4 regions of the Streptomyces sp. NBC_01352 genome follow, and region 3 is predicted to be linked to each of the others. Evidence: riboswitches for the same ligand, from Rfam matches in the RefSeq annotation. Region 3 holds a riboswitch; each other region holds the start of a gene.
The links. Region 3 has a riboswitch for cobalamin ahead of OG252_RS38525 (cobalamin biosynthesis protein). Riboswitches for the same ligand answer to the same signal wherever they lie in the genome.

Region 1 (7,222 bases), 750 kb from region 3:
CGCCGATCGGACTGCCCGAGGACTGGCCCGTGCTGGTGGACTCGGCCGTCGTCGACCTGCCGTACGTCCTGGTCGGCAGCGGACGACGACGCGGCAAGCTGCTGGTGCCGGGGAAGGCGTTCGCGGAGCTGCCGGGTGCGGTGGTGCTGGAGGGGCTGGGGGTTTCCTGACGCTCAGGCCGCCGCATGGTGGGCGAGGGCGTGGTGCGGATCCGCCTCGCCCGGCACCGGTGCCGGGTCGGCGTGCACCAGGGCCGCGGTGAGGCGCGGGACGGCGTGCAGCAGCGCGTGTTCGGCGTCCACGGCTATGCCGTGCGCCTGGCGTACCGTCGCCTCGCCGTCCACCACGACCGCCACCTCGGCGCGCAGCCGGTGCCCGATCCAGCGCAACCGCAACTCGCCCACCGCGCGCACTCCTTCGACCTCCCGCAGCGCTCGCTCGGCCCGGTCCACGAGGGCCGGGTCGACGGCGTCCATCACCCGCCGGAACACCTCGCGCGCCGCGTCCCGCAGGACCAGCGTGATGGCGGCGGTGATGGCCAAGCCCACGATCGGGTCGGCCAGTTGCCAGCCGAGCGCCGAGCCACCCGCACCCAACAGCACGGCCAGTGACGTGAATCCGTCCGTGCGGGCGTGCAGTCCGTCGGCGACCAGCGCGGCCGAGCCGATGTCGCGGCCCACCCGGATCCGGTAACGGGCCACCCACTCGTTCCCCGCGAAACCGACCAGCGCGGCCACCGCGACCGCCGGCACATGGTGGACAGGGCGCGGATCGAGCAGCCGGTCGATCGCCACCCACCCCGCGAAGGCCGCGGACGCGGCGATCGTCAGCACGATCACGATGCCCGCGAGGTCCTCCGCCCGGCCGTAGCCGTACGTGAACCGCCGGGTGGCCGCGCGCCGCCCGAGCACGAACGCTATGCCCAGTGGTACGGCCGTCAGCGCGTCCGCGGTGTTGTGCACCGTGTCGCCGAGCAGCGCGACCGACCCGGAGACGGCCACCACGAACGCCTGCGCCAGAGCGGTCGCGCCCAGTACCGCCAGCGAGATCCACAGGGCCCGCATGCCGCGGGCCGAGGACTCCAGGGCGGAGTCGAGCTTGTCGGCGGTCTCGTGGGAGTGCGGGGTGAGGAGGTGGGCGAGGCGGTGGGGCAGACGGTCGCGGAGACCGGAGCGGGTGGGCCGGTGGTCGTGCCCGTGTCCGTGCCCATGTCCGTGCCCATGTTCGTGGTCATGACGATGTCCGTGCTCGTGCTCGTGCCGGTCGCTCACGTGGATCCCCTTCCGTGCGCCGGGAGTGGACGCGCGACGCCCACGAGGCCATTATGTGCGTATGAGCGCACGCATGCACCTACCACCTGCGACCGATGCGCACCCGCGCACCCCGGGCGAGGAACAGTTCGCGCTCGCGGCCGAGCTGCTCGCCCTGCTCGGCGACCGCACCCGGCTCACCCTGCTGCACGCGCTGACCGCGGGGGAGGCCGATGTCACCACGCTCACGGAGGCGTGCGGGGCGGCGCGGCCGGCCGTCAGCCAGCATCTGGCGCGGCTGCGGCTGGCCGGGCTGGTGAACACGCGCAAGGAGGGCCGCCGGGTGATCTACTCGCTGCGCGACGGCCATCTGCGCCGGCTGCTGGACGAGGCGCTGAACGTGGCGGACCACCGGCTCAGTGACCGGCCGCTGCACGACTGACGGACGCGGCGGGTCCGGTTCAGTAGGCGGTGGCGGTACCCAGGTACTGCTCGGCGAAGGCCGCCGCGGCGGCGGGCGAGGTGAACAGGCGGCGGAGCCGGGCGAAGGTGGTGCCCGCGCGATACGCGTCGCCCGACGAGGTGCCGTGGTACACCTCGGAGAGCCACTGCGAGAACTCCTGGTAGTCCCACACCCGTCGCAGACACGCCTCCGAATAGCCGTCCAGGCCGGTCTCGTCGCCCTTCGTCAGGTAGCCGACGAGGGCGTCACCGAGGAGGAAGGCGTCGTGCAGGGCCAGGTTCATGCCCTTCGCGGCGATGGGCGCGGTCAGGTGGGCGGCGTCCCCGGCGAGGAAGAGGCGGCCGAACACCATGGGTTCGACGACCGAGCTGTGCATGTCCAGGACGCGCTTCTCGATCAGCCGTCCCTCGATGAGGGGGCCGGCGTCCGTCGCCGCGAGGCGCTCCCGGAGCTGTGACCAGACGCGTTCGTGCGACCAGTTCTCCGGGTCGTCGCCGGGCGGACACTCCAGGTAGTAGCGGGTCACCTCGGGACTGCGGGCCATGTGGCCGGCGAAGCCGTCGGGGTGGATGCCGAACACGACACAGTCGTTGGACGGCGGCGCCTCGGCGAGCAGGGCCAGCCAGCCGATGCCGTAGTCGTGCCGGGAGATGTGCGCGTGCTCGGGCAGGACGGTACGGGTCACCCCGCGGGCCCCGTCGCAGCCCGCCACGAAGTCGCACTCGACGACCTCCCGCTCGCCCGTCTCGGCCGCGAGGTACGACACCGAGGGGTTGGCCGTGTCGAGGTCGTGCAACTGGACGTCCCGGACGCCGAACCGGGCCGCCCCGCCCCGCACGTCCGCGTACTCGCGCACCAGGTCCGTCACCAGCAACGGCTGGGGATAGACGAAGTGGTGAGTACCCGTCAGCTCGATGTAGGAGAAGCGGAAGCGCTCCTGGCCGAAGCGGAACTCGCACTCGGTGTGCAGCTGAGCCCGCTCCAGCAGGGTGTCCGCGAGACCGCGCTGCTGGAGGCCGCGCACGGCCCACTCCTCGATGACGCCCGCCCGGGGCCGCTGCTCGATGAACTCGCGTGTCTCCGTCTCGACGACGAGGCAGTCGACGCCGGCGGCCCGCAGGATGTTGCCGATGGTGAGCCCGGCGGGCCCGGCGCCCACGACGACGACCGGAAAGCGTTGCGGGGCAACGGAGTTGGGGTGGGGAGTGGAGGTCACCCGAACATTATGTGGGTGCTTCGCGCGGGCGGGGAGCGGTTGTGCGGCTCAGTGTGCGGGTGCCTCCGTGACGATCACCTCGTCGATGCTCCGCTCGATCTCCTCGGCCCGGGAGGCGGAGGCCCGCGCCCAGTAGTAGACGACCAGGGAGAAGACCGCGATGACCAGGATGTCCCACCACAGGCCGATGTTGCCCTGTCCGCCGAAACCGCCCTCCGCGGAGATGACGCCCATGCCCAGCAGGTAGACCGGCAGCCACTGGGCGGCCCTGAAGTCCATCCGGGGTGCGTCGGGACGGCCCATGGCGGTGGCGAACCAGGCGTAGCCGCCCAGGAGTACGTAGCCGAGGACGATCGCGATGCCCAGCCGCCACAGGGTGTCCCAGCCGGCCCAGTAGATGATGAGGTTGGCCACCACGAACGACAGCGGCGAGAGCACCTTGCCGGCGGGCAGCCGGTACGGGCGCTGGTGGTGCGGCAGCCGGTCGGCGAACACGCCGTACGCCAGCGGAGCGCCCGCGTACATCAGGACGCTCGCCGAGGTGATGAAGCCGACCAGCTCCTGCCAGCTCGGGAACGGCAGGAAGCACACCACGCCGGTCACGAAGGCGACGATCAGCCCGAACCAGGGCACGCCCCGCCTGTCGGTGCGGGCGAAGACCTTCGGCGCGTACCCGTTCCTGGCCAGGCCGTAGGAGACGCGGGAGGTCGCGGTGGTGTAGATCAGGCCGGTGCCGCCGGGCGAGATCACCGCGTCGACGTACAGCACCACACTCAGCCAGCCCAGGCCCACCAGGGTCGCGAGTCCGGCCCACGGGCCGCTGATGCCGGGGAAGTCGAGCGCGGCCCAGCCGTGCGCGAAGGAGCTGTGCGGCAGCGCGCCGATGAACACGATCTGCAGCAGGACGTAGATGACGGCACCGATCGCGACCGAGCCGAGGGTGGCCCGCGGCAGGTCCCGCTTCGGGTTGCGGCTCTCGCCCGCCAGCTGGATGGCCTGCTCGAAGCCCAGCAGGGCGAAGATGATGCCGCTGCCGCTGATCGCGCTCAGCACGCCCTTGGCACCCAGCGGGGCGAAGCCCTCCGAGGTGAAGTTGCCCGGGTGGAAGTTGCCCGCGGCGATGACGAAGATGGCGCCCAGCGGCACGGCGATCTTCCACCAGGTGGCCGCGCTGTTGGTGTGTGCCAGGGCGCGGACGCCGAAGAAGTTGACCGCGACGAAGACGGCCATCAGGAAGACGGCGGTGACGAGGCCGGAGGCCGTCAGCGTCTGGTCGCCGTGTTCGAGACCCCGGGCCCAGGACCAGTGCCCCGCATAGCCGATCATGGCCTCGACCTCGATCGGTGCCACGGTCGCCGCCTGCAGCCAGGAGAACCAGCCGAAGGACATGCCGGCCAGGCCGCCGAACGCGTAGTGCGGATATCGTGCGGTGCCGCCCGCGACCGGGAACATGCCGCCGAGTTCCGCGTGCACCAGTGCCAGCAGGACGATGGCCACCGCGCCGATCACCCAGGAAATGACCGCTGCGGGGCCGGCCGCGGTAACCGCCTTTTCCGCTCCGTAGAGCCAGCCGGATCCGATGATGGAACCGACCGACGCCCACATGAGCCCGATCAGTCCGACGTCCCGCCGCAGGCCGCCGCCCGGGCCCCTGGTGTCCTCCGGGGCGGCTTGGTCAACGCTTACCATTTCTTAGGGGGCCTCTCATAAAGGAGATGCATTCACCATGCAAGAGGCCTCAGATTAGGAATCGGGCGCTGCTCCGCTGAAGGCGGTTGTCGAATTTTGACTGGCGTACGGGGATTTCCTGGACAGCGTTTCAGGAATTACGGACTGTCCGTCAGCCGAGGCGGGGAATCTCGATCGCCGGGCAGCGGTCCATCACCATCTCCAGCCCCGCGGCCCGAGTGCGGTCGTACGCCGCCTCGTCGACGACCCCGAGCTGGAACCAGACCGCCTGCGCGCCCTTCGCCACCGCCTCGTCGGCGACGGCCCCGGCGAGGTCGCTGTTCACGAACACGTCCACGACGTCGATGTCGAAGGGGATGTCCGCGAGCGAGGCGTACCCCCGCTCCCCGTGCACCGTCTCCGCCTTGGGATGCACGGGCACGACCCGCTTGCCGTAACGCTGGAGCACCTCGGCCACGCCGTACGCGGCGCGCTGCCGGTTCGACGACAGGCCGACCACGGCCCACGTGTCGCCGAGCCCGGTGAGGATCTTGCGGACCGTTGCCTCGTCGCCGTACACCGTGGGTCTCCTTGGGGGGTCGCGTATGCCCTGACCTCTCGCACAACAGCGCACCGCGATCGGCGATTCCCCACCGTGATAGCTTGCCGAGGCCAGTCGAACCCATGAGACGTGGGTCAGGGAATCCGGTGCGAATCCGGAGCTGACGCGCAGCGGTGAGGGTGACGGGCGGGGCCTCGGCCACTGGACGACTCGAGTGTCGTCTGGGAAGGCGCCCCGACCGGATGATCCCGAGTCCGAAGACCTGCTGGCGGCCCCCGCGGTGACGTACGGCGGGGGAGCACCGTACGACCGGGCTCCGCGTTCGAGCCCTCGACGATCGAGGAACAACTTCCGTGCAGACAGCACGTCTTGCCCGTCCCTCCGCCCTGTTCGCGGCCGCCTCCCTGCTCCTGGCCGGCTGCGGCGACGCCGGCACCTCCGCCACGACGGCTGCCGTCAGCCTCGACAACTGCGGCCGTACGGTACGCGTCGAGGCCCCGCCCGAACGGGCCGTCTCCCTCAACCAGGGCACCACCGAGATCATGCTCTCCCTCGGGCTCGCCGACCGTATGGCGGGCACGGCGACCTGGACCGACCCCGTGATGAAGGGGCTGGAGAAGGCGAACGCGAAGGTGGCGCGGATAGCCGACAACAATCCGTCCTTCGAACGGGTCCTGGACGCCGAACCGGACTTCGTCGCCGCCTCCTTCGTCTCCACGCTGGGCAAGGGCGGCGTCGCCACCCGGGACCAGTTCGAGAAGCTCGGCGTGCCCACCTACGTCTCCCCGTCCGACTGCGCGGGCAAGGACAACTCCGGCGACGGGGACGGCGCACGGACCGATCCCCTGACCGCCGAGACCGTCTACGGCGAAGTCCGGGACCTGGCCGCCGTGTTCGGGGTGAAGGAACGGGGAGAGGAGCTCGTCGCAGAGCTCAAGGCGCGGATGGCGAAGGCCACCGCGGGCATCGACGCCTCGGACGTGACCCTGCTGTACTGGTTCGCCAACTCCGAGTCGCCCTACATGGCGGGCTGCTGCGGCGCTCCCGGTGTCATGACGCGCGCGCTCGGCGCGAAGAACGTCTTCGACGACACGCACGACGAATGGCCGCAGATCAACTGGGAGACGGTCGCCGACCGCGACCCCGACGTCCTCGTCATCGGCGACCTGACCCGCAGGTCGCAGACCGCCGAGTCGGCCGAGAAGAAGATCGCCTTCCTGGAGTCCGATCCGGTCACCAGGAACATGACCGCCGTACGGCACCAGCGGTACGTCCTGCTCAGCGGGCAGGCCATGAACCCGACCATCCGCACGATCGAGGGCGTGGAGCGGGTCGCGGCGGGGCTGCGCGAGTTCGGGCTCGTGAAGTGACCGCCCGGTCGGTCCTGCTCGGGGCGGCCGGGACGGTCCTGCTGTGCGGCTCCCTCGCCGTCGCCATCACCATCGGCCCGGCCGACCTCCGGGTCGCCGACGTGTGGTCGGTCGTCGCGGCCCATCTCGGCCTCGGCTCCTCGGAGTTGACGCCCATCCGGGACGGCATCGTGTGGCAGCTCCGGCTGCCGCGCACGCTCCTCGCGGCCGTGTGCGGCGCCGGACTCGCCGTGTGCGGCGCGGTGATGCAGTCGCTGCTGCGCAACCCGCTCGCCGACCCGTTCGTCCTCGGGGTGTCCTCGGGCGCGTCGACCGGGGCCGTGCTGGTGGTCGTGCTGGGCGTCGGCGGGGGCGCGCTGTCCGTCCCGGCGGGCGCGTTCCTCGGTGCCCTGCTGTCGTTCGCGCTCGTGCTGTTCCTCAGCCACACGCTCGGCGGGAGCACCGACCTGGTCGTCCTCGCGGGCGTCGCCGCCATGCAGCTCTTCTCCGCGCTGACCTCGTTCGTCGTGATGACGGCCGCCGACGCGGAGACCACCCGGGGCGTCCTGTTCTGGCTCCTCGGCTCGCTCGGCGGGGCGGGCTGGACCGACGTATGGATATGCCTCGCCGTCCTGGCCGTGGCGCTGGTGGTGTGCCTGTCCTACGCCCGCACCCTCGACGCCTTCGCCTTCGGGCAGGACGCGGCGGCCGCGC
Region 2 (7,222 bases), 4.4 Mb from region 3:
GGCCTGGATCACCGGAGTCCCGCTCGCCTGGGACGCGACGGTCACCCTCACGGCGAGCTGGCAGAAGGTCTTCTCCAGCGACCCGAAGGTGGGCTTCTTCAAGCAGCGGTCCGTCTTCCAGGACGCGATCGACCGGGGCGAGGTGCTGCCGCCCGCCAAGACCATGGACGACATGCACACCGTGGTGACCAACTCCACGGTGGACGGCGTCCTCTCGGCCGTCCTGGCCCTGCTGATCATCGTGGTGATCGTGGACGCGGGCCGGGTCTGCGTCCGGCACCTACGGCGTCCCGCGCTGTCCACGCTCAGCGAGGCACCGTACGTCGAGTCGAAGATCGTCGCGCCGGCCGGGCTGTTCCCGACCAGCCGGGAGAAGGAGGAGGAGCGCCGTGCGGTCGGCACTCCTACGAGCCCTTAGAGGCGTGCGCTGGTATGTGCGGGAGCTGACCGACGAGTCGGCGTACGACCGTTATGTCGCGCACGTACGCAAGGAGCACCCGCAGGCGCCGGTGCCGTCCCGGCGCGACTTCGAGCGGATGCGCACGGAGCGGCAGGAGGCGGACCCCCGGCAGGGGTTCCGCTGCTGCTGAGGGGCAGACAGGCACAGGGCCGAAGGGGGACACAGAACCACCACATACCGATATGCGGACGAGGTCTTCCGCTTTCCTGACACCGTCGCCTAGATTGCCTGCGCGTTGCACAGATGATCAGTGAGGGGACGGAGCCGCGGTATGTCGAATGCGCCTGAAGTGAGACCACCGGTGGTGACACCGGCCCGCGTGGTCATCGCGCTCTGCCTCTTCGCGCCCTTCGTGGCGATGCTGTGGGTGGGATCGTACGCGAAGGTCGACCCCGCCTTCATCGGCATCCCGTTCTTCTACTGGTACCAGATGCTGTGGGTGCTGATCTCCACCGCGCTGACGATGATCGCGTACAAGCTGTGGCAGCGTGACCAGCGCGCCCGCTCCGCCAAGGGGGGTGCGTCGGAATGAAGGACGGCGTGAACGGCGTCGCACTCGCCGTCTTCATCTTCTTCTTCCTGGCCGTCACGGTCATGGGCTTCCTGGCCGCGCGCTGGCGCCGGGCCGCCGACGAACAGAGCCTCGACGAATGGGGCCTGGGCGGACGGTCGTTCGGCACCTGGGTCACCTGGTTCCTGCTCGGCGGCGACCTGTACACGGCGTACACCTTCGTCGCCGTACCGGCGGCGATCTACGCGGCGGGCGCGGCCGGCTTCTTCGCGGTGCCGTACACCATCCTGATCTACCCGCTGATCTTCACGTTCCTGCCCCGCCTCTGGTCGGTCTCGCACAAGCACGGGTACGTGACGACCTCGGACTTCGTACGCGGCCGCTTCGGCTCCAAGGGCCTGTCCCTCGCCGTGGCCGTCACCGGCATCCTCGCGACCATGCCGTACATCGCGCTCCAACTGGTCGGCATCCAGGCCGTCCTGGACGTGATGGGCGTCGGCGGCGGCGAGGACACCAACTGGTTCATCAAGGACCTGCCGCTGCTGATCGCCTTCGGCGTCCTCGCGGCCTACACCTACTCCTCGGGCCTGCGCGCCCCCGCGCTGATCGCGTTCGTGAAGGACACGCTGATCTACATCGTCATCGCGGTGGCGATCATCTACATCCCGATCAAGCTGGGCGGGTTCGACGAGATCTTCGCCAAGGCGGGCGAGGCGTACAGCCAGACCAACCCGGCGACGGGTGCGCCGCGCGGTGCGGTGGTGCCGGGCGAGGCGGGCCAGTGGACGTACGCCACGCTGGCGTTGGGCTCCGCGCTCGCACTCTTCATGTACCCGCACTCGATCACGGCGACGCTGTCCTCGAAGAGCCGTGAGGTCATCCGCCGCAACACCACCATCCTGCCCCTGTACTCGCTGATGCTGGGCCTGCTGGCACTGCTGGGCTTCATGGCGATCGCGGCCGGAATCAAGGTCAGCAACGGGCAGCTGGCGATCCCGCAGCTCTTCGAGACCATGTTCCCCGACTGGTTCGCGGGCGTGGCCTTCGCGGCGATCGGCATCGGCGCGCTGGTCCCGGCGGCGATCATGTCCATCGCGGCCGCGAACCTCTTCACCCGCAACATCTACAAGGACTTCATCAAGCCGGACGCCACACCGGCCCAGGAGACGAAGGTTTCCAAACTGGTCTCCCTCCTTGTGAAGGTCGGCGCGCTGGCCTTCGTCCTCACCATGGACAAGACGGTCGCCATCAACTTCCAGCTCCTCGGCGGCATCTGGATCCTGCAGACCTTCCCGGCCCTGGTCGGCGGCCTGTTCACCCGCTGGTTCCACCGCTGGGCCCTGCTCGCCGGCTGGGCGGTCGGCATGATCTACGGCACGGTCGCCGCGTACGGCGTCGCCTCGCCGACCCAGAAGCACTTCGGCGGCTCGTCCAAGGAGATCCCCGGCATCGGGGAGATCGGCTACATCGGCCTCACGGCGTTCGTCCTGAACGTGGTGGTGACGGTGGTCCTGACCTTCGTCCTGAAGGCCCTGAAGGCCCCCGAGGGCATCGACGAGACGTCCCCGCAGGACTACACGGCGGACGCGGGCGACCCGGGCGTGCAGGTGGAGCTGCCGCCGGCGACCGCGGGCGCCGCGCACTGAGCCGTACGTCAGCACGGGCCGCCGGAGAAATCCGGCGGCCCGTTGTCGTACCCCTGATGCACACTGCGGGCCATGGACCTCATGATCAGGCAGGCGACCCCCGACGACTACGAGCCCCTCGGCGACATCACCGCCGAGGCCTACCTCCAGGACGGCCTCCTCGACTTCGGCGAGAGCGACGAGTACCTCGGCGAGCTGAAGGACGTGGCCAAGCGGGCGTCCGCCGCGGACGTGCTGGTCGCCGTGGAGCGGGAGCGCGTCCTCGGCGGAGTCACCTTCGTGCCGTCGGGCGGTCCCATGGCCGACATCGCCCGCCCCGGAGAGGCCGAGATACGGATGCTCGCCGTCTCCCGGGCGGCCCGCGGCCGAGGCACCGGTGAAGCCCTCGTCCGCGCGTGCATCGACCGCGCCCGGTCCACCGAGGGCTGCACGGCCGTCGTGCTGTCGACGCAGCGGACCATGCACTCCGCCCACCGCATCTACGAACGCCTCGGCTTCGCGCGCACTCCCGGACGGGACTGGAACCCGATACCGGACCTGGACGACATCACTCTGCTCACCTATGAGTTGACGCTGTGAAACCGGCGCGACACAACATATGGTGGTGCTGTCCTCGCTCGGCACAAGATGTATGCTCATGCTCGCTGTCGTCGCAGGGGAATCCGGTGCGAATCCGGAACTGTCCCGCAACGGTGTACTCATGCGCGCATATGCGTGTATGGGCGTCAGTCCGAGGACCTGCCGACAGCGTGCCCGGCCATCAGGTCCGGGTGCCATGACGTCCGGGCCTCGTGGAGTGGGCCGGTGGGCGCGACGCCGTGTGCGCTCGTGTGCTGCCGTCTGCCCTCCGCAAGGCCCCCGTGCCGAGCGAGGGAGAGCCCCACGTGACCATCGCGCCAGCAGACCCGGCTTCAGCTTCAGCTCCAGTGACCCCGGTGGCCGACGACGGTCCCGGGACCGCGTTGCTGCGGACCCTGACCGAGCTGACCGCCGACCTCCCCGACGCCGACCCCGGCCGGGTCGCCGCCGCCGCGTTGCGCGGCCGGTCCGCGCGGGCCGACGGGACGGAACTGCGCGAGCTGGCCACCGAGGCGGCCGCCGGCCTCATCTCCGAGGACCCCGCCTACTCGCGGCTCGCCGCCCGCCTCCTGACCGTCAACATCCGCGCCGAGGCCGCCTCCCAGGGCGTCACGTCCTTCACGGAGTCGGTCGCGGTGGGCCACCGCGAGGGCCTCATCGCCGACCGTACGGCCGAGTTCGTCCGGGTCCACGCCGACCGCCTCGACGCGCTGGTCGACGTGCACGCCGACGACCGCTTCGGGTACTTCGGCCTGCGCACCCTGCACGGCCGCTATCTGCTCCGGCACCCGATCACCCGGCACGTGATCGAGACGCCCCAGCACTTCATGCTCCGGGTGGCGTGCGGTCTCGCCGAGGACGACACGGCCAGGGCTCTCGACGAGGTCGCCGCGCTCTACCGGCTCATGAGCCGCCTCGACTACCTCCCCTCCTCCCCCACCCTCTTCAACTCCGGCACCCGGCACCCCCAGATGTCGTCCTGCTACCTCCTCGACTCCCCGAAGGACGAGCTGGACTCCATCTACGACCGCTACCACCAGGTCGCCCGGCTCTCCAAGCACGCCGGCGGCATCGGCATCGCCTACTCCCGCATCCGCGCCCGCGGTTCGCTGATCCGCGGCACGAACGGGCACTCCAACGGCATCGTCCCGTTCCTGAAGACCCTCGACGCCTCGGTCGCCGCCGTGAACCAGGGCGGGCGGCGCAAGGGCGCGGCCGCGGTCTACCTGGAGACCTGGCACTCGGACATCGAGGAGTTCCTGGAGCTGCGCGACAACACCGGTGAGGACGCCCGCCGTACGCACAACCTGAACCTCGCGCACTGGGTCCCGGACGAGTTCATGCGCCGCGTGAACGCCGACGCGCAGTGGTCGCTGTTCTCCCCCGCCGACGTGCCGGAACTGGTCGACCTGTGGGGCGAGGAGTTCGACACCGCCTATCGCGAGGCCGAGGAGAAGGGCCTCGCGCGCAGGACCATCCCGGCCCGTGACCTCTACGGCCGCATGATGCGCACCCTCGCGCAGACCGGCAACGGCTGGATGACCTTCAAGGACGCCGCCAACCGCACCGCCAACCAGACCGCCGAGCCGGGCCACGTCGTCCACTCCTCCAACCTCTGCACGGAGATCCTGGAGGTCACGGACGACGGGGAGACGGCGGTCTGCAACCTGGGTTCGGTCAACCTCGGCGCGTTCGTGGTCGACAACGGCATCGACTGGGAGCGGCTGGACGAGACCGTCCGCACCGCCGTCACCTTCCTCGACCGCGTCGTCGACATCAACTTCTACCCGACCGAGCAGGCGGGCCGCTCCAACGCCAAGTGGCGCCCGGTCGGCCTCGGCGTCATGGGCCTCCAGGACGTCTTCTTCCAGCTGCGGCTGCCCTTCGACTCGCCGGAAGCCCGTCGGCTCTCCACGCGCATCGCCGAGCGCATCATGCTCGCCGCGTACGAGGCCTCCGCCGACCTCGCCGAGCGCAACGGCCCGCTGCCGGCCTGGGAGAAGACCCGTACGGCCCGGGGTGTTCTGCACCCCGACCACTACGACACCGAGCTGACCTGGCCGGAGCGCTGGGCGGCCCTGCGGGCACGCGTCGCCACCACCGGCATGCGCAACTCCCTGCTCCTCGCGATCGCGCCGACCGCCACCATCGCGTCGATCGCGGGCGTGTACGAGTGCATCGAGCCGCAGGTGTCCAACCTGTTCAAGCGCGAGACGCTGTCCGGCGAGTTCCTCCAGGTCAACTCGTACCTGGTGAAGGAACTCAAGGCCCTGGGCGTCTGGGACGCCCGCACCCGCGAGGCGCTGCGCGACGCGAACGGCTCGGTGCAGGGCTTCGCCTGGATCCCCGAGGACGTACGGGCGCTGTACCGCACGGCGTGGGAGATCCCGCAGCGCGGCCTGATCGACATGGCGGCGGCCCGGACGCCGTTCCTGGACCAGTCCCAGTCCCTGAACCTGTTCCTGGAGACGCCGACCATCGGCAAGCTCTCCTCGATGTACGCGTACGCCTGGAAGTCGGGCCTGAAGACGACGTACTACCTGCGCTCGCGCCCGGCGACCCGCATCGCCCGCGCGGCCCAGGCCGCTGTCCCCGTGCAGCAGCCGGCCCCCGATCCCGAGGCCGTCGCCTGCTCCCTGGAAAACCCCGAGTCCTGCGAGGCCTGCCAGTAATGAGCTCCACCGAAAAGAACCTTCTCGACCCGGGCTTCGAGCTGACCCTCCGCCCCATGCGCTACCCGGACTTCTACGAGCGCTACCGGGACGCCATCAAGAACACCTGGACCGTCGAGGAGGTCGACCTCCACTCGGACGTCGCCGACCTGGCGAAGCTGTCCCAGGGCGAGCAGCACATGATCGGCCGGCTGGTCGCGTTCTTCGCGACGGGCGACTCGATCGTCGCGAACAACCTCGTGCTGACCCTGTACAAGCACATCAACTCCCCCGAGGCGCGGCTGTACTTGAGCAGGCAGCTGTTCGAGGAAGCGGTCCACGTCCAGTTCTATCTGACCCTCCTCGACACCTACCTCCCCGACCCGGAGGACAGGGCGGCCGCCTTCGACGCCGTGGAGAACATCCCCTCCATCCGCGAGAAGGCCGAGTTCTGCTTCAGGTGGATCAACGAGGTCGAGAAGCTGGACCGCCTGGAGACCAAGGCCGACCGCCGCCGCTTCCTCCTCAACCTCATCTGCTTCGCCGCGTGCATCGAGGGCCTGTTCTTCTACGGCGCCTTCGCGTACGTCTACTGGTTCCGCAGCCGGGGTCTGCTGCACGGTCTGGCCACCGGGACCAACTGGGTGTTCCGGGACGAGACGATGCACATGAGCTTCGCCTTCGAGGTGGTCGACACCGTCCGCAAGGAGGAGCCGGAGCTGTTCGACGACGCGCTCGGGCAGCAGGTCGTCGACATGCTGAAGGAGGCCGTCGAGGCCGAGCTGCAGTTCGCGCGCGACCTGTGCGGTGACGGCCTCCCGGGCATGAACACCGACTCCATGCGGCAGTACCTGGAGTGCGTCGCCGACCAGCGCCTCACGCGCCTCGGCTTCGCCCCGGTGTACGGCTCGGAGAACCCCTTCTCCTTCATGGAGCTCCAGGGTGTTCAGGAGCTGACCAACTTCTTCGAGCGGCGGCCGTCGGCGTACCAGGTCGCGGTGGAGGGCACCGTGGACCTGGACGAGGACTTCTGACCCTCCGCGGCCTTCCGGGCCTCCTGGGCCTCCCTGATCTGACGGTCGACGCGCCTGTCGTGCACGATCCCGATCACTGACGGGAGGACCAGGAGGACGAGGATTCCGAGGACGGTGAGCATGGCGATCAGTCCTTCTGTCTGTGCGGTAGTCATGTCACTACTGTCGTCCCCCAGACTCCTTACCGACAGTGGCAGGACTGCCGTAGGCCCTCGATTTACTGCCACTTCCGAGGCACACTGGCAGCATGCTGACCAACGTGGCCGCCGTCCTGCTCGACGGCGTGCATCCCTTCGAACTGGGCGTCGTCTGCGAGGTCTTCGGCATCGACCGCCGCGACG
Region 3 (7,222 bases):
GGACGCCATGGCCCGTACTCGTTCCTCCAGGGCGAGCTCCCCGCGCCGCATCTGCACCGCGAGATAGCCGGTCAGCAGCGCCAGTACGAGCACCACCGCTGTGGCCGCCCGCCAGCGCCGCAGTGCGCGTTGCTGGTGCCGGCGGCTCAGTTCGACGTACTCCCGCTCAGCCTGGGTGATGTCGTCCCGGTGGTCCGGCTCCCCGAGCCGCTCCAGCGACGTGGCCAGCATCGTCCCCCGCAGCAGCGCGCCCGGTTCCTCCCCCGTCTCCTTCCAGTGGGCGAGTGCCTGCAACAGCCGTTCCTGCCAGGCCCGGAAATCGCGGGAATCGTCCAGCCACTTCTTCAGGGGGCCCCAGGCGCGGACCAGTTCCTCGTGGGCGAGGTCGACGATGGGGTCGTCGTCGGGGCCGTGGGTGATGCGGATGAAGCGCGTGTGGGTGGCCAGGGCCTCGGCCACGGTCCGGAGTTCGGGCGGCAGGGGCGCGAGGCGTACCGGCTTGCGGGTGAAGCCGCCCGTGTCGTCGGGGCGGGCGAGTTGGGTGAACAGGCGGCGGACCGGGGCCTCGCCGTGCGCGGCGATGACGTTGCCGACGCGCTCCTCCGCGTGGTTGGACAGGGCGCCGGCGACCCCGCCCAGGGCCTCGTAGCCGGAGTGGGTGAGACGGATGCCCTTCTCGTGCGCCCAGAGTTCCGTGAGAGTGAACTCCACCAGAGGCAGACGGCCCGGTTCGTCCTCGGCGTCGTCGACGATGCGTTCGGCCAGCCCGGTGTCGAGGGTGAGGCCGGGGACGCGGGCCGCGGGGCTCTCGACGGCACGCAGCAGGCTCGATCGGCCCAGGGGCGCCACCACTTGGGCACAGTCGCTCAGGACGCGGGCGGTGGCGGGGTCGGCGAGGTCGTCCAGGCAGGACGAGCGCAGGGTGGCCAGGACGCGCAGCCGTCGCCCTTCGGCCGGAACCGAGACCATACCGACCATCAGGGCCAGCAGGGCGCGGGCGGTGGCCGGTTCGGCGGCGACGGTCTCCTCCAGTTGGTTGAGGAAGAAGACGTGGCCGCGCGGGCCGCAGTGATCGAGCAGACGTCGTCCGAGTTCGGCGGGGGTCATGCCGTCGGCAGAGTCCAGCAGATCGGCCAGGACGAGCGCGGCGCGCTCGTGCTCGACGACGGCCAGAGCGGTGCCGGGCGCGGCGGACGCCGCGGGCGCGGGATCCGCCGACGCGGAGTCAGGAGCGGGCGGGGGCCCCGAACCGGACGCAGACGCCGAGCCCTGCTCGGGACGAGGGTCGGGCACCGCCCAAGGCCCAGAAGCAGAACCAGGCGCAGCAGATGCGTCCCCGCCCGGCCCCGCGCAAGCCTCTCCGCCCGGCCCCGCGGATGCGGCTGCCCCCGTCTCCAGTACTCCCACCACCGCGCGAGCCACCGTCAGCGACGCCCGGGTGCCCGGCAGGGGGCGGATCTCGGAGACGGTGAACCCCTCGGCCCTCAGGCGGGGCAGGACCCCCGCCCGTACCAGGGAGGTCTTCCCGCTGCCGGACGGGCCGACGACCGGCACCACCAGGTGCCGCTCGACCGCGTCGAGGAGCCGGCGGGTCTCCTCCTCGCGGCCGAAGAAGTACTCGGCGTCCTCCTCGCGGAAGGCATCGAGTCCTCTGTAGGGGCAGCGACGCGCCCCGGGCTGGAGCTCCAGGATGGCGGCGGCCGGGATCAGATACGACGTCACGGCCGAGGCACCGCGGTCGGTCGCGACCGTCATGCCGACGACCGCACCCAGGTCCTCGTCCCAGACCGGGGCTCCGCTGCATCCGGGGCCGATGCGGTGGGCCGGGCCGTCCGTCTCCATCGAGATCCAGCCCTGGCCTACCGCACCGAGCAGCCGTCCACCGATCCAAGCGCCGTGTTCGGCGCCGGCAGGGAAGCCGAGGAGGCGGAAACGGTGGTGCCAGACGTCGCCGGCGTCCGCGAGGGGGACCGCGCCGGCGGGCGCGCCTTCCGGTAGCCGGAGCAGTGCGATGTCACCGGTGCCGTCGTCGGCCACCGGCCGCCAGGCCGACACCGACGCCTCGTACCTCACCGCTCCCGGCAGCAGGGCGAACTCCACGGTCACCGGTGAGGCAGGCGGCGTCGACGACCTCGCGTCGGTTCCCAACGCGTCGGCGACGACATGGGCGCAGGTGGCCACCGTGCCGGGCGCCAGCAGGAACCCGGTCCCGACGGGCCGCCCGTCGCCGCCGCACACCCGTATCACCGTGGTGCCGAGATCCTCCAGGAAACGCGCCGATTCTCCCCATGCACCCACTTCGTCAATACTCATAAATGTTTATGAATTTCCCTATATCTGGTAGCACTTCGTACCAGGTATTGGAGGTGCCGCGGCCTCCTGCCGCAACCGGCTTCACGGAACGCCACTCATCACAGGGAAATTCGCCCGGAGTCGGTCCACGGGGCCCCGGCGGAGTGCTAGCCGGTGTGACCCGTGTGGGCTTCTGCACACTCCGCTCCCGCAGGTCAACAGCAAGTTGACGGCCCTTCCAACCCCGTGGTGGACTGCCGGAGCCATGTACGGCGGTAGGAGAGGAAGCCGGTGTGAGTCCGGCGCGGTCCCGCCACTGTCACCGGGGTAGGAAGCCCCGGGAGCCAGGAACTCTCACCGCCGATCTCGTCGAACCAGGGCGTGGACACCCTGAGTGAGGACATATCGCCATGCGCGGCTGCCGTTTGAGGTTCAACACCAGCGTCCTGTCTGTGACAGCGGTCGGCTGAGTCGATGCGTGCCGATCGCGTTTTCGCGTACGGCGCCGCCGCCGGCCTTCTCGGCGACCTCCTGCTCGGCGATCCGCGCCGTGGGCATCCGGTCGCCGTGTTCGGACGGGCCGCGGGTGCCGTGGAACGGGTGCTGTGGCGGGACCACCGGGGGTGGGGCGCGCTGCATGCCGTCGTGTGTGCCGGGGGTGCTGTCGCCCTGGGGAGCGTTGCTGTTCGGGCCGTCCGTACGTCACCTGCCGCTTCCGTCGCGCTGACCGGTGCCGCCACCTGGGCCGTCGTCGGGGGGACTTCGCTGGCGCGGGAGGCCCGGGTCATCGGGCGGGCGCTGGAGGCCGGGGACGTCGACGCCGCGCGGGCTCGGCTGCCGCATCTGTGCGGGCGGGATCCGCAGGCTCTCGACGCCGACGGGATCGCCCGGGCCGTGGTGGAGTCCGTTGCCGAGAACACGTCCGACGCGGTGGTCGGGGCGCTGGTGTGGGGGGCCGTGGCCGGGGTGCCCGGGCTGCTCGGGTTCCGGGCCGTGAACACCCTTGACGCCATGGTGGGGCACAAGTCGCCCAGGTATCGGCGGTACGGGTGGGCTTCCGCCCGGCTCGACGATCTCGCGGGGTGGCCGGGGGCGCGGCTGACCGCCGTACTGGCCGCGGTGGCCGGGCCGGATCCACGGGGGGCCGTACGCGCCTGGCGGACCGATGCCGCGAAGCATCCGAGTCCCAACGCCGGGCCCGTGGAGGCGGCCTTCGCGGGGGCGCTCGGGGTGCGGCTCGGCGGCACCTTGTCCTATGCGGGGCGGGTGGAGCATCGGCCCGTGCTCAACACACAGGGGCGCGCGGTCGCCACGCCCGACGTCGAACGGTCCGTACGACTCTCGCAGCGCGTCGGTTGGCTCGCGCTCGGTGTCAGTGTCGCCGCACGGCTCGTAGCAAAGGGGCGTACGTCATGACGGGTGGGGGTCTCCTCGTCGCCGGCACCACCTCCGACGCCGGCAAGAGTGTCGTCACCGCCGGGATCTGTCGGTGGCTGGTGCGGCAGGGGGTCAAGGTGGCGCCCTTCAAGGCGCAGAACATGTCCCTCAATTCGTTCGTGACGCGCGAGGGCGCCGAGATCGGGCGGGCCCAGGCCATGCAGGCCCAGGCCTGTCGGGTCGAGCCGACCGCGCTCATGAATCCCGTGCTGCTGAAGCCGGGCGGTGAGCAGAGCAGCCAGGTCGTGCTGCTCGGGAAGCCTGTCGGGGAGCTCAGTGCGCGGGGGTTCTTCGGGGGGTCTGGGGGGTCGGCCCCCGGGAAAAGGCTGCACGGGGGGCGGCAGCAGCAGCTTCTGGGGACCGTTCTCGACTGTCTCGCGGAGTTGCGGGGCACGTATGACGCGGTGATCTGTGAGGGGGCCGGCAGCCCCGCCGAGATCAATCTCCGGCGGACCGACATCGTCAACATGGGGATCGCCCGGAATGCCGGGCTGCCCGTGCTCGTCGTCGGTGACATCGATCGTGGGGGTGTCTTCGCCTCGTTCTTCGGGACCGTCGCGCTGCTGTCGCCCGAGGATCAGGCGCTCGTCGCCGGGTTCCTCGTCAACAAGTTCCGGGGGGACGTGTCCCTGCTGGAGCCCGGGCTCGACATGCTGCACTCGCTCACCGGGCGGCGCACGTACGGCGTCCTGCCGTTCCGGCACGGGCTCGGGATCGACGAAGAGGACGGGCTGCGGGTCTCCCTGCGGGGGACGGTCAGGGAGTCGGTCGTCGCCCCGCCCGTCGGGGAGGACGTGCTGCGGGTCGCCGTCTGTGCGGTCCCGCTGATGTCCAACTTCACCGATGTCGACGCACTGGCCGCCGAGCCGGGTGTCGTCGTGCGGTTCGTGGACCGGCCGGAGGAGTTGGCCGACGCCGACCTCGTCGTCATTCCGGGGACCCGGGGGACCGTCCGGGCCCTGGAGTGGCTGCGGGAGCGGGGACTGGCCGAGGCGATCATGAGGAGGGCCGCTCAAGGACGGCCGATCCTCGGTATCTGCGGTGGCTTCCAGGTCCTCGGCGAGCACATCGAGGACGAGGTCGAGAGCCGGCGCGGGCATGTCGAGGGGCTCGGGCTCCTTCCCGTGCGGGTGCGGTTCGCCCGCGAGAAGACCCTCACCCGGCCCGTCGGCGAGGCCCTCGGCGAGCAGGTCGAGGGGTACGAGATCCATCACGGGGTCGCCGAGATCGAGGGCGGTGACCCGTTCCTCGACGGCTGCCGGGTCGGGGGCACCTGGGGCACCCACTGGCACGGCTCGCTGGAGTCGGACGGGTTCCGGCGGGCGTTCCTGCGCGAGGTGGCGGCCGCCGCGGGCCGCCGTTTCGTGCCGGCCGCCGACACCTCGTTCGCCGCGCTGCGCGAGGAGCAGCTCGACCGGCTCGGCGACCTGATCGAACAGCACGCGGACACGGACGCGCTGTGGCGGCTCATCGAGTCCGGCGCGCCGCAAGGACTGCCTTTCATTCCACCGGGAGCGCCCGCATGAGCACAGTGTTGTTGTTGTCGACCGCCGACACGGATCTGCTGGCGGCCCGGGCCGCTTCCGACGCCTCGTACCGGATCGGCAATCCGACCCGGGTGGATGTCGCGGAGGAACTGCCGGGGCTCGTCGAGGGCTCGGACATCGCCGTCGTACGGCTGCTCGGCGGCAAGCGGGCCTGGGAGGACGGGCTCGCGGCTCTCAAGGCCTCGGGGATCCCCACCGTGCTGCTCGGCGGAGAGACCGTGCCCGACGCGGAGCTCATGGCCGAGTCGTCGGTGCCTGCCGGTGTGGTGGCCGAGGCGCTGCGGTATCTCGTCGAGGGCGGGCCCGCCAACCTCACCGAGCTCGCGCGGTTCCTCTCGGACACCGTGCTGCTGACGGGTGAGGGGTTCGTCGAGCCGCAGAAGATGCCGGAGTACGGCGTCCATGGGGAGCGCGCCTTCGTCGAGGGCCGCCCCAGCATCGGCGTGCTCTTCTACCGCGCCCACCAGCTCAGCGGCAACACCGCCTTCGTGGACACGCTGTGCGACGCGATCGAGGCGAAGGGCGCCAACGCCCTGCCCGTCTACTGCGGTTCGCTGCGCGGTGCCGACTCCGGGCTGTACGAGCTCCTCGGGAAGGCCGATGCCCTCGTCGCCACCGTCCTCGCCGCCGGCGGTACGCACGCCTCGCAGGCGTCGGCCGGCGGCGACGAGGAGGCCTGGGACATCGGGGCGCTCGCCGACCTCGACATCCCCGTGCTGCAGGGTCTGTGCCTGACCTCCTCGAAGAGCGCCTGGGAGGCGTCCGACGCCGCCCTCTCCCCCATGGACGCGGCGATGCAGGTCGCGATCCCCGAGTTCGACGGGCGCCTGATCACGGTCCCCTTCTCCTTCAAGGAACAGGGCCCGGACGACGTACCCGTGTACGTCGCCGACCCCGAGCGGGCCGCTCGGGTCGCCGGAATCGCCGTACGGCACGCGGTGCTGAAGCACAAGCCGAACCGGGACAAGAAGCTCGCGCTCGTCTTCACCGCCTATCCGACCAAGCACTCGCGGGTCGGCAACGCCGTGGGGCTGGACACGCCCGCCTCGGCGATCCGCGTCCTGGACGCGCTCCGGGACGCCGGGTACGTCGTGGAGGGACACCCCGACAACGGCGACGAGTTGATCCACCGGCTGATCAACGCCGGTGGCCACGACGTCGAATGGCTCACCGAGGAGCAGCTCGCCGCCGCGCCCGCGCGAGTGCCGCTGGCCGACTACCGGGCGTGGTTCGACACGCTCGACCCCAAGCTGCGGGACGGGATGCTGGAGGCCTGGGGCGAGCCGCCGGGCAGCCTGTACGTCGACGGGGACGACATCGTGCTCGCCTCCCTCCAGTTCGGGAACGTCGTCGTGATGATCCAGCCGCCGCGCGGCTTCGGCGAGAACCCGATCGCGATCTACCACGACCCGGACATGCCGCCCTCGCACCACTACATGGCGGCCTACCGGTGGCTGGAGAACAGCTTCGGCGCCGACGCCGTCGTGCACATGGGCAAGCACGGCACGATGGAGTGGCTGCCGGGCAAGGGGCTCGGGCTCAGCGGGGGGTGCGCTCCGGACGCCGTCCTCGGGGAGCTGCCGCTCATCTACCCGTTCATCGTCAACGACCCCGGCGAGGGCACCCAGGCCAAGCGCCGCGGGCACGCCACCGTCGTCGACCACCTGGTGCCGCCCATGGCACGCGCGGACACGTACGGCGACCTGGCCAAGCTGGAGCAGCTGCTCGACGAGTACGCGCTCGTCTCCGACCTGGACCCGACGAAGGCGCCGGCCGTGCGCGCGCAGATCTGGACGCTGGTCAAGGCGGCCGAGCTGCATCACGACCTGCACGTCGACGACCAGCCGGACGACGACGCGTTCGACGAGTTCGTCATGCACATCGACGGCTATCTGTGCGAGATCAAGGACGTGCAGATCCGGGACGGGCTGCACATCCTCGGCGGC
Region 4 (7,222 bases), 3.0 Mb from region 3:
ACGCGGTGACGCTGCTGCGGCGGGAGATCCTCGCCTCGCCGACGCCGGTCACCCTCATCCCCATGGCGCCCCTGACGAACATCGCGCTGCTGCTGCGTACGCATCCGGAGGTGGTGCGCAACATCGAGCGGATCGTGTTCATGGGCGGCGCGGTGGCGACCGGGAACGCCACGCCGGTCGCGGAGTTCAACGTGTGGCACGACCCGGAGGCGGCCGCGATCCTACTCACCGCCGGGGTGCCGATCACCATGTACGGCCTGGACGTCTTCAAGCAGGTCCTCGTCCCGGCCGGGGACGTCCAGCGGCTGCGCGCGAGCGCGGAGCCCCGCCTCCGGCTGGCCGGCGAACTCCTCGCCCACCGCGACCCGGCCACCTCCGGCGACCCCACCCCCACCGGCGGCCTCGGCGACGCGGGCGCGGTCTGCGCGGTCGTCGACCCGGGGGGCATCACCACCGAACGCCTCCCGGTCGAGGTGAGCCTGGCCCCGGGCACGGGCCGGGGCCAGACGATCGTCGACCGGCGCCCCCGCCCCGGCGAGTCCGAGATCCACGAGGGCACCCGTGAACAGCGGCTGGTGGACGTGGCGTTGGGTGTGGACGTGGAGCGGTACGTGAAGCTGTGGCTGACGACGGTGGAGGGGGCCTAGGGGTATAGGGGTCTAGGGGGGCTAGTGGGTGTCCGCCGCCGGCCGTACCGCCCACCGCTGTTCCACCTTCGCGAGCCGCCAGTAGCCGATGGCCGCCGCCCACACCACCACGAACAGGCCGACGATGACGTAGCCGACGCTGTCGAGGTTGATGCCGGCGATCCAGGTGGTGACCGTGTCGGTCAGGTCGAGCTTCTCGTGCAGGACGCCGACGAGTTGGATGGTGCCGATGAAGAAGGCGACGACGATGGACAGGCCGGTGATCGTGAGGTTGTAGAAGACCTTGCGGACCGGGTTGGAGAACGCCCACTGGTAGGCGAAGTTCATGAAGGTGCCGTCGAGGGTGTCGAACAGGCTCATGCCGGCGGCGAAGAGGAGGGGCAGGGAGAGGATCGCGTACCAGGGCAGTCCGGCCGCCGCGCCCGAGCCCGCCATCACCATCAGCGTCACCTCGGTGGCCGTGTCGAAGCCGAGGCCGAAGAGGAAGCCGAGCGGGTACATCTGGCCCGGGCGGGTGATGGACTTGGTGAGGCGGCCGAGGATGCGGTTCATGAACCCGCGGGAGTCCAGGTGCTGTTCGAGCTCCTTCTCGTCGTAGGCGCCCGCCCGCATCGCCTTGAACACCTTCAGGATGCCCAGCAGGGCGGCCAGGTTGAGGGCGGCGATGAGGTAGAGGAACGTGCCGGAGATCGTCGTACCGAGGACGCCGAGCACCTGGTGGGTGCCGGAGTCCTCGTTCATGACCGTTCCGGCGAGCTGGGTGCCGCCCGCGATCAGCAGGGCGAGCAGCACCACCACGCTGGAGTGGCCGAGCGCGAACCAGAAGCCCACCGACACCGGGCGCTTGCCGTCGGCCATCAGCTTGCGGGTGGTGTTGTCGATCGCGGCGATGTGGTCGGCGTCGAAGGCGTGCCGCATGCCGAGGGTGTAGGCGGTGATGCCGAGGCCGATGCCGAAGGCCTTGTCGCCGACCTCGTAGTGCCCGGGGACGACGAGGAGGAACAGGATCCCGAAGGCGACGACGTGCAGCGCGGCGACGGCCGACATGAGGCCGGCGGTCTTGAGGGTGTCCTCGCGGCGCCACTTGAAGGACGTCGGGGCGGGGACGGGCGCAGACTTCTGGGCAGGCTTGGGCAGGGTCATCCGGTCACGCTCCAGCACCTCGTGGATCAACTCGTGAGATGCCGTGGCCGGTCTCCTGGCTTACGGGTCGTGCGTGTCCGTTCCTGCCTTCCCGGTCGTGCGACCAGTGGCCCGGCTGGCGCCGGACGGGACGGAAACTCCCCGATCACAGTGGCGAGGGCCGCTCCGGCATGGACCCTTGAGGGGTCGTCACCGGCTTCCCGAGCACCACGGCCAGCCCACCGTAGGGTGGCGAGCGGTCTCCTGCATAGCTGCGTACCTGCGCAGGTATGGAAGATCACATGGGGGTGCCTGCGAGGATGGCGGCATGCATCTCGTTCCGGCCGACCGAGCGGATCGCCGAACCATCGACGGGCACCGGGTGTGCGACGCCATCGCCGCGATCGGCGAACCGGGCCATGTCCGCGCCTGGGCCGACCGCTTCTCGCTGCTCGCCGATCCCAAGCGGCTGGCTCTGCTGCTCGCCCTGCACCGCACCGGCCCCCTGGCCGTCTCCGACCTGGCGATCGCCACCGGCATGAACGACCCCGCCGTGTCGCAGGCGCTCAGGCTGCTGCGGGCGGCGGGGGTCGTGGAGGGGGAGAAGGAGGGGCGGATCGTCCGCTACCGGGTGGTGGACGCCGACATCGCCTCGCTGCTCCTTTCAGCCCGTCCGGCGTTTGAGGACGAGGCCCTTTCAGGGCCGACAGCGGGGTCTGGGGGCGCAGCCCCCAGGGACGGGACGGGAAGGGGCGGAGGGGGCGAATCCCGTGTCCTCAGCCCGAAGCCCGAACGCCGGCCGGGCTGAAACCGCCCGACCGGCGCTGCGCTGACTACACCAACCGCGCCTGATTACGAGCGAGCCGTCTTGCGACGCCGCGTCGCCAGCACGATGCCCGCACCGCCCGCGAGCAGCACCGCCGCACCGATCGCGATCGGGCCGGTCGCGCTGCTGCCGCCGGTCTCCGCGAGGTCGCCACCGCCGCCGTTCGGGGTGGCGGCGGGAGCGGTGGTGGACTCGGAGGCCGACGGGCTCGGGGCCTCGGTGGAGGGCGAGGCGGACTCGGAGGGAGTCTCCGTCGCCGGGGGCGTCGTCTCCTCGCCCGGCGTCGAGGGCTCCGTGGACTCCGGGGTCGACGGGGTCGGCGTCGGGGTGGCCGGGGGCTCGGACGGGGCCGTCGTGCAGTCCTTCGTGCCGCCGTTCCAGGCCGCGATCAGCTTGTCCTTGATGACCGGACGGTCCGGGCCCTTGGGCAGGTCGCCGTGGACGAAGCCGTCGTTCGCGTCGAGCTCGCCGTCGAACTTGACGGCGCCCCGGTAGAGGTCGATCTGCGCGAAGCAGCCCGCGTCCGGCACCGCGATGTCGAGGGACTCGGTCTGGCCGGGCTTGACGGTGACCGTGTCGAAGTCGACGAAGACCTGCTCGCCGGAGGTGGCGAAGGTGGCCCCGTGTGCGAGGTAGGAGGCCAGGGAGGCCGTGCAGGTGGTCGCGTCGCCGGCCGTGCGGACCTTGATGTGGACCTTGCCGTCGTCGGTCGGCTTCAGGTTCTGGTCGTCGACCTTGACCGAGTCGTAGAAGCTCGTGCCGTCCAGCGAGAACTGGCAGCGGTCGGTCTCGGTCTCCGTGCCGGCACCGGTGCCGGGCTGGTAGGCGCCGCCGGACTTCCAGCCGTCGCCACCGGGGGTGCCGGTGGCCCAGGAGGTGGGGGCGGAGACGGCACAGAGGACGAGCGCCGCGGCGCCCGTCCCCAGCAGGCGGCGCGCGGTGACACGTCTGGCTATGGACATGCGGGATCCCATCGGGGTGCGGGGGGTGGCAGGTGTTCCCAGAAAACCGATTCGGAGAAAGGACTCTGAGAAGGGTTCTGAGAAACACTGGGCTCATTGGTCATATGCGCCACAGTGCTCGCACATCGTGGATCTCCCCACGGAACGCTGTCAACCTGCGGCGATGCAGGGTGAGTTCAAGAGTTCATCACAATTCCGTCACACGGGGAATGAACCACTCCGGACAGCGTTCGAGTTCGCTTTCCCGACAATGTGGACAGGTACCTGCATGCTGATGCCCATCGTCCCGAACGCCACTAAGGAGACCGCGTGATCGACCCCATTCCCGACCTCTCCTCCAAGGACCCCAACTGGTGGCGCCAGGCCGTCGTCTACCAGGTCTACCCCCGCAGCTTCGCCGACGCCGACGGCGACGGGCTCGGCGACCTGAAGGGCATCACCCGGCGCCTGAACCACCTCGCCGCACTCGGCGTCGACGCCCTGTGGCTCAGCCCCTTCTACCCCTCCGAACTCGCCGACGGCGGCTACGACGTCGCCGACCACCGTGACGTCGACCCGCGCCTGGGCACCCTCGACGACTTCGGCGCGCTCGCCGCCGAGGCCCACCGCCTCGGCCTCAAGGTGATCGTCGACCTGGTCCCCAACCACACCTCCCACCAGCACGTCTGGTTCCAGGAGGCCCTCGCCGCCGGGCCCGGCTCACCCGCCCGCGACCGCTACGTCTTCCGCGACGGCCGCGGCCCGCACGGCGAACTACCGCCCACCGACTGGCAGTCCGTCTTCGGCGGCAGCGCCTGGCAGCGGGTGCCGGACGGACAGTGGTACCTGCACCTGTTCGCCCCCGAGCAGCCCGACCTCAACTGGGCGAACGAGGAGGTCCGCGCCGACTTCCGCACCACCCTGCGCTTCTGGTCCGACCGCGGGGTCGACGGCTTCCGCGTCGATGTCGCCCACGCCCTCACCAAGGACCTGGAGGAACCGCTGCGCGATCTCGGCGCCCCCGAACTCAGCGGCGAGGAGGCGCTGTCCGAGCTGCCGCCCGGCAGCCACCCCTTCTACGACCGTGACGACGTCCACGAGATCTACCGCGACTGGCGCAAGATCTTCGACGCCTACCGCCCGCCCCGCATGGCGGTCGCCGAGGCCTGGGTGCCGGGCGCCCGACGCGTGCTGTACGCCCGCCCGGACGAACTCGGCCAGGCCTTCAACTTCGAGTACCTGAAGGCCGGCTGGGACGCGGAGGAACTCCGCCAGGTCATCACCGGCTCCCTCGCCTCCGCCCGCGAGGCCGGCGCCTCCGCCACCTGGGTGCTGTCCAACCACGACGTCGTACGGCACACCTCCCGCCTCATGCTCCCGCCCGGCACCGACGAGAACGCCTGGCTGCTGTCCGGCGGCCACGCCCCCGCGGTCGACCAGGAACAGGGCCTGCGGCGCGCCCGCGCCGCCACGCTCCTGATGCTGGCGCTGCCCGGATCCTCGTACGTCTACCAGGGCGAGGAACTCGGTCTGCCCGAGGTCGCCGACCTGCCCTTCGAGGTCCTCCAGGACCCGATCTGGGAACAGACGGGACGCGTCCGCAAGGGCCGCGACGGGTGCCGGGTGCCGCTGCCGTGGACGACGACGGGACCCTCGTACGGCTTCGGCGCGGGCGGCGCCTGGCTGCCGCAGCCGGAGCGCTTCGCGGCGTACGCCGTCGAGGCACAGGACGGGGCCGAGGGCTCCACCCTGGAGCTCTACCGCAGGGCCCTCAGGCTGCGCCGCAAGCTGCTGGAGGGCGAGTCGCTGACCTGGGCGGCCGACAGCCCGGCCGGGGTGCTGGACTTCGCCCGGCACGAGGGCTGGCGGTGCGTGGCCAACCTGTCGGGGACGGCCGTACCGCTGCCGGCGGGCGAAGTGCTGCTGGCGAGCCGCCCGTTGGAGGACGGCCGCCTCGGACCGGACACCACCGTCTGGCTCGCTCCCTAGCGGCTGTCCCTCAGGGCGTGATGGTCGGCGTCGCGGTCGCGGTCGGCGGTGGGGCGAGGACGACCATCGGCTCGCCGGGCTGCGGCGGCGGCGGAGTCATGTCTTCCTTGGGCAGCTTCGGCGGGGTGGTCTGCTGGAAGAGGGCCTGGTCGTAGTTGACCAGGCCGGTGTCCTCCATGACCGTGATGTGGTCCAGGACGGTGTTGTTGGCCTGGTCGGCCAGCTGGCGCACCAGGCTGTTCTTGGTGGTGGAGCGGATCTTCGCGACCGTGTTGAAGATCGATCCGTGGGTGGTCCGCAGGATGTTGGCGAAGTTCGAGTCGAACGCCTTGCCGGTCTGCGAGTCGATCTGGTTCACGAAGGACAGCTGCTGCGGGCTCGCCACGTTCGGCAGGGTGATGTTCAGCATCGGGGCGATCTTGCGGCAGCTGGCGTCCAGCGCCGCGTGTCCGTCCACGAGGTGCTCGGACGCCCTCTTGACCTCCGGGGTCGTCCCCTTCTTCAGGCCGATCTGCCCGAGCGGGTACTCCCACAGCCCGGCCGCGCGCACAGCGACCACGAAGTGACGGTCCTGCTCGGTCAACGGCCCCCACTGTGTCTGGGCGATCACTCTGTCCTGCGCGCTGGAGACGGTGTCGAGGCCGAGCATCGACGGATAAGCCAGCGCAGCCAAGGTCAGCGTGAGGGCACCGCCGACGAAAACCGTTCCCGTCGTGTTCCGCGAAAAGCGCACCGTGTCTCCTGCCCGGTCGGGGGCCCGCTGTGGGCGGGTCGGACGTACAGAAGTACGGATGGGGATGCGCGAGAAACCTTTTGATTTGGTAAAGAATCCGGGACCTTCCTCGCCCAGAGCTCGCCCATACGGCCGCACAGCGCACGCCGCCTGTGGAAACGGGCCGCGAGAATCGCACGCATCGGGGCTACGACGTCCGGTGAGGAGCGGTGCCGACGATGCACAGGCCGAAGAAGGCAGCAGGAGCCGCGCTGGCGGCCGTCGCGGTGGTGGGCACGCTGGCCGTGTCCGCTCCGCCGCCGGAGACCGCCGCGCCCGGGCGTGGGCTGTGGGGCGCCGTGACCATCGCCCCCGGGCGGGAGGGGATCGTCGAGGCCTCCGGATACGAGGGGGCGGCGCTGGGGGCCGGGTCGGTGCTGACGCTGACGGCTCCCGAGGGCAGCGAGGTCACGGGCGTGCCGTTCACCGGGAGCGGTTATCGGGGGGTGGTCGTGTCCGGCGGGGGTGCTGGGACGTACACGTTCGCGGGGTCCGCGGCGGCGGTGGCGCAGGCATGGCGGGGGAGGACCTTCCCCTTCGTCCTGGCGGTGGCCCCGGACGCGGTACCGGGCACCCGGCTCCGCGGCTGTGTGCTGCGGCTCACGGACGCGCGGGGCGCGGTGCAGGACCAGGGCACCTGCGAGGTGACCGTCGGCCTGCCCGGGCCCACGCTGACGCGCCCCGAGTCCGGGGTGCCGTTGCCGGCCCGGCCGGAGATCGCCGGTACGGCGTACCCGGGCGCCCAGGTCACCGTGCGCGACGCCCTCGAGAACGAGGTCTGCGCGACGACGGCCACGGCAGTCGGCAGCTGGTCCTGCGTCCCGGGCCCCGCCCTCCCGTCCGGCCCGGGCCGCCTTCAGGCAACGGCCACGCTGAACGGAGTGAGCGGGACGAGCGAGCAGATCGCGATCACCGTGGCGGGAGC

Region 1: another riboswitch for cobalamin. It lies ahead of OG252_RS41925 (ABC transporter substrate-binding protein); the one in region 3 lies ahead of OG252_RS38525 (cobalamin biosynthesis protein).
Region 2: another riboswitch for cobalamin. It lies ahead of OG252_RS18460 (ribonucleoside-diphosphate reductase subunit alpha); the one in region 3 lies ahead of OG252_RS38525 (cobalamin biosynthesis protein).
Region 4: another riboswitch for cobalamin. It lies ahead of OG252_RS25015 (HoxN/HupN/NixA family nickel/cobalt transporter); the one in region 3 lies ahead of OG252_RS38525 (cobalamin biosynthesis protein).

Annotation. Positions count from the first base shown of each region.
Region 1 is NZ_CP108354.1:9,124,467-9,131,688, forward strand. It holds gene OG252_RS41895 (YbaK/EbsC family protein) at 1-170, shown strand, start outside; gene OG252_RS41900 (cation diffusion facilitator family transporter) at 174-1,271, opposite strand; gene OG252_RS41905 (ArsR/SmtB family transcription factor) at 1,333-1,692, shown strand; gene OG252_RS41910 (4-hydroxybenzoate 3-monooxygenase) at 1,712-2,929, opposite strand; gene OG252_RS41915 (APC family permease) at 2,978-4,618, opposite strand; gene OG252_RS41920 (CoA-binding protein) at 4,770-5,177, opposite strand; cobalamin riboswitch at 5,254-5,443, shown strand; gene OG252_RS41925 (ABC transporter substrate-binding protein) at 5,513-6,529, shown strand; gene OG252_RS41930 (FecCD family ABC transporter permease) at 6,526-7,222, shown strand, end outside.
Region 2 is NZ_CP108354.1:3,983,799-3,991,020, forward strand. It holds gene OG252_RS18435 (carbon starvation CstA family protein) at 1-418, shown strand, start outside; gene OG252_RS18440 (YbdD/YjiX family protein) at 390-590, shown strand; gene OG252_RS18445 (DUF3311 domain-containing protein) at 732-992, shown strand; gene mctP (monocarboxylate uptake permease MctP) at 989-2,617, shown strand; gene OG252_RS18455 (GNAT family N-acetyltransferase) at 2,690-3,196, shown strand; cobalamin riboswitch at 3,249-3,377, shown strand; gene OG252_RS18460 (ribonucleoside-diphosphate reductase subunit alpha) at 3,502-5,868, shown strand; gene OG252_RS18465 (ribonucleotide-diphosphate reductase subunit beta) at 5,868-6,881, shown strand; gene OG252_RS18470 (hypothetical protein) at 6,794-7,036, opposite strand; gene OG252_RS18475 (helix-turn-helix domain-containing protein) at 7,129-7,222, shown strand, end outside.
Region 3 is NZ_CP108354.1:8,375,106-8,382,327, reverse strand. It holds gene OG252_RS38530 (nSTAND1 domain-containing NTPase) at 1-2,313, opposite strand, end outside; cobalamin riboswitch at 2,526-2,665, shown strand; gene OG252_RS38525 (cobalamin biosynthesis protein) at 2,767-3,708, shown strand; gene OG252_RS38520 (cobyric acid synthase) at 3,705-5,255, shown strand; gene cobN (cobaltochelatase subunit CobN) at 5,252-7,222, shown strand, end outside.
Region 4 is NZ_CP108354.1:5,389,664-5,396,885, reverse strand. It holds gene OG252_RS25020 (nucleoside hydrolase) at 1-647, shown strand, start outside; gene OG252_RS25015 (HoxN/HupN/NixA family nickel/cobalt transporter) at 669-1,790, opposite strand; cobalamin riboswitch at 1,819-2,017, opposite strand; gene OG252_RS25010 (ArsR/SmtB family transcription factor) at 2,098-2,577, shown strand; gene OG252_RS25005 (LAETG motif-containing sortase-dependent surface protein) at 2,622-3,557, opposite strand; gene OG252_RS25000 (glycoside hydrolase family 13 protein) at 3,867-5,525, shown strand; gene OG252_RS24995 (DUF4142 domain-containing protein) at 5,536-6,258, opposite strand; gene OG252_RS24990 (carboxypeptidase regulatory-like domain-containing protein) at 6,477-7,222, shown strand, end outside.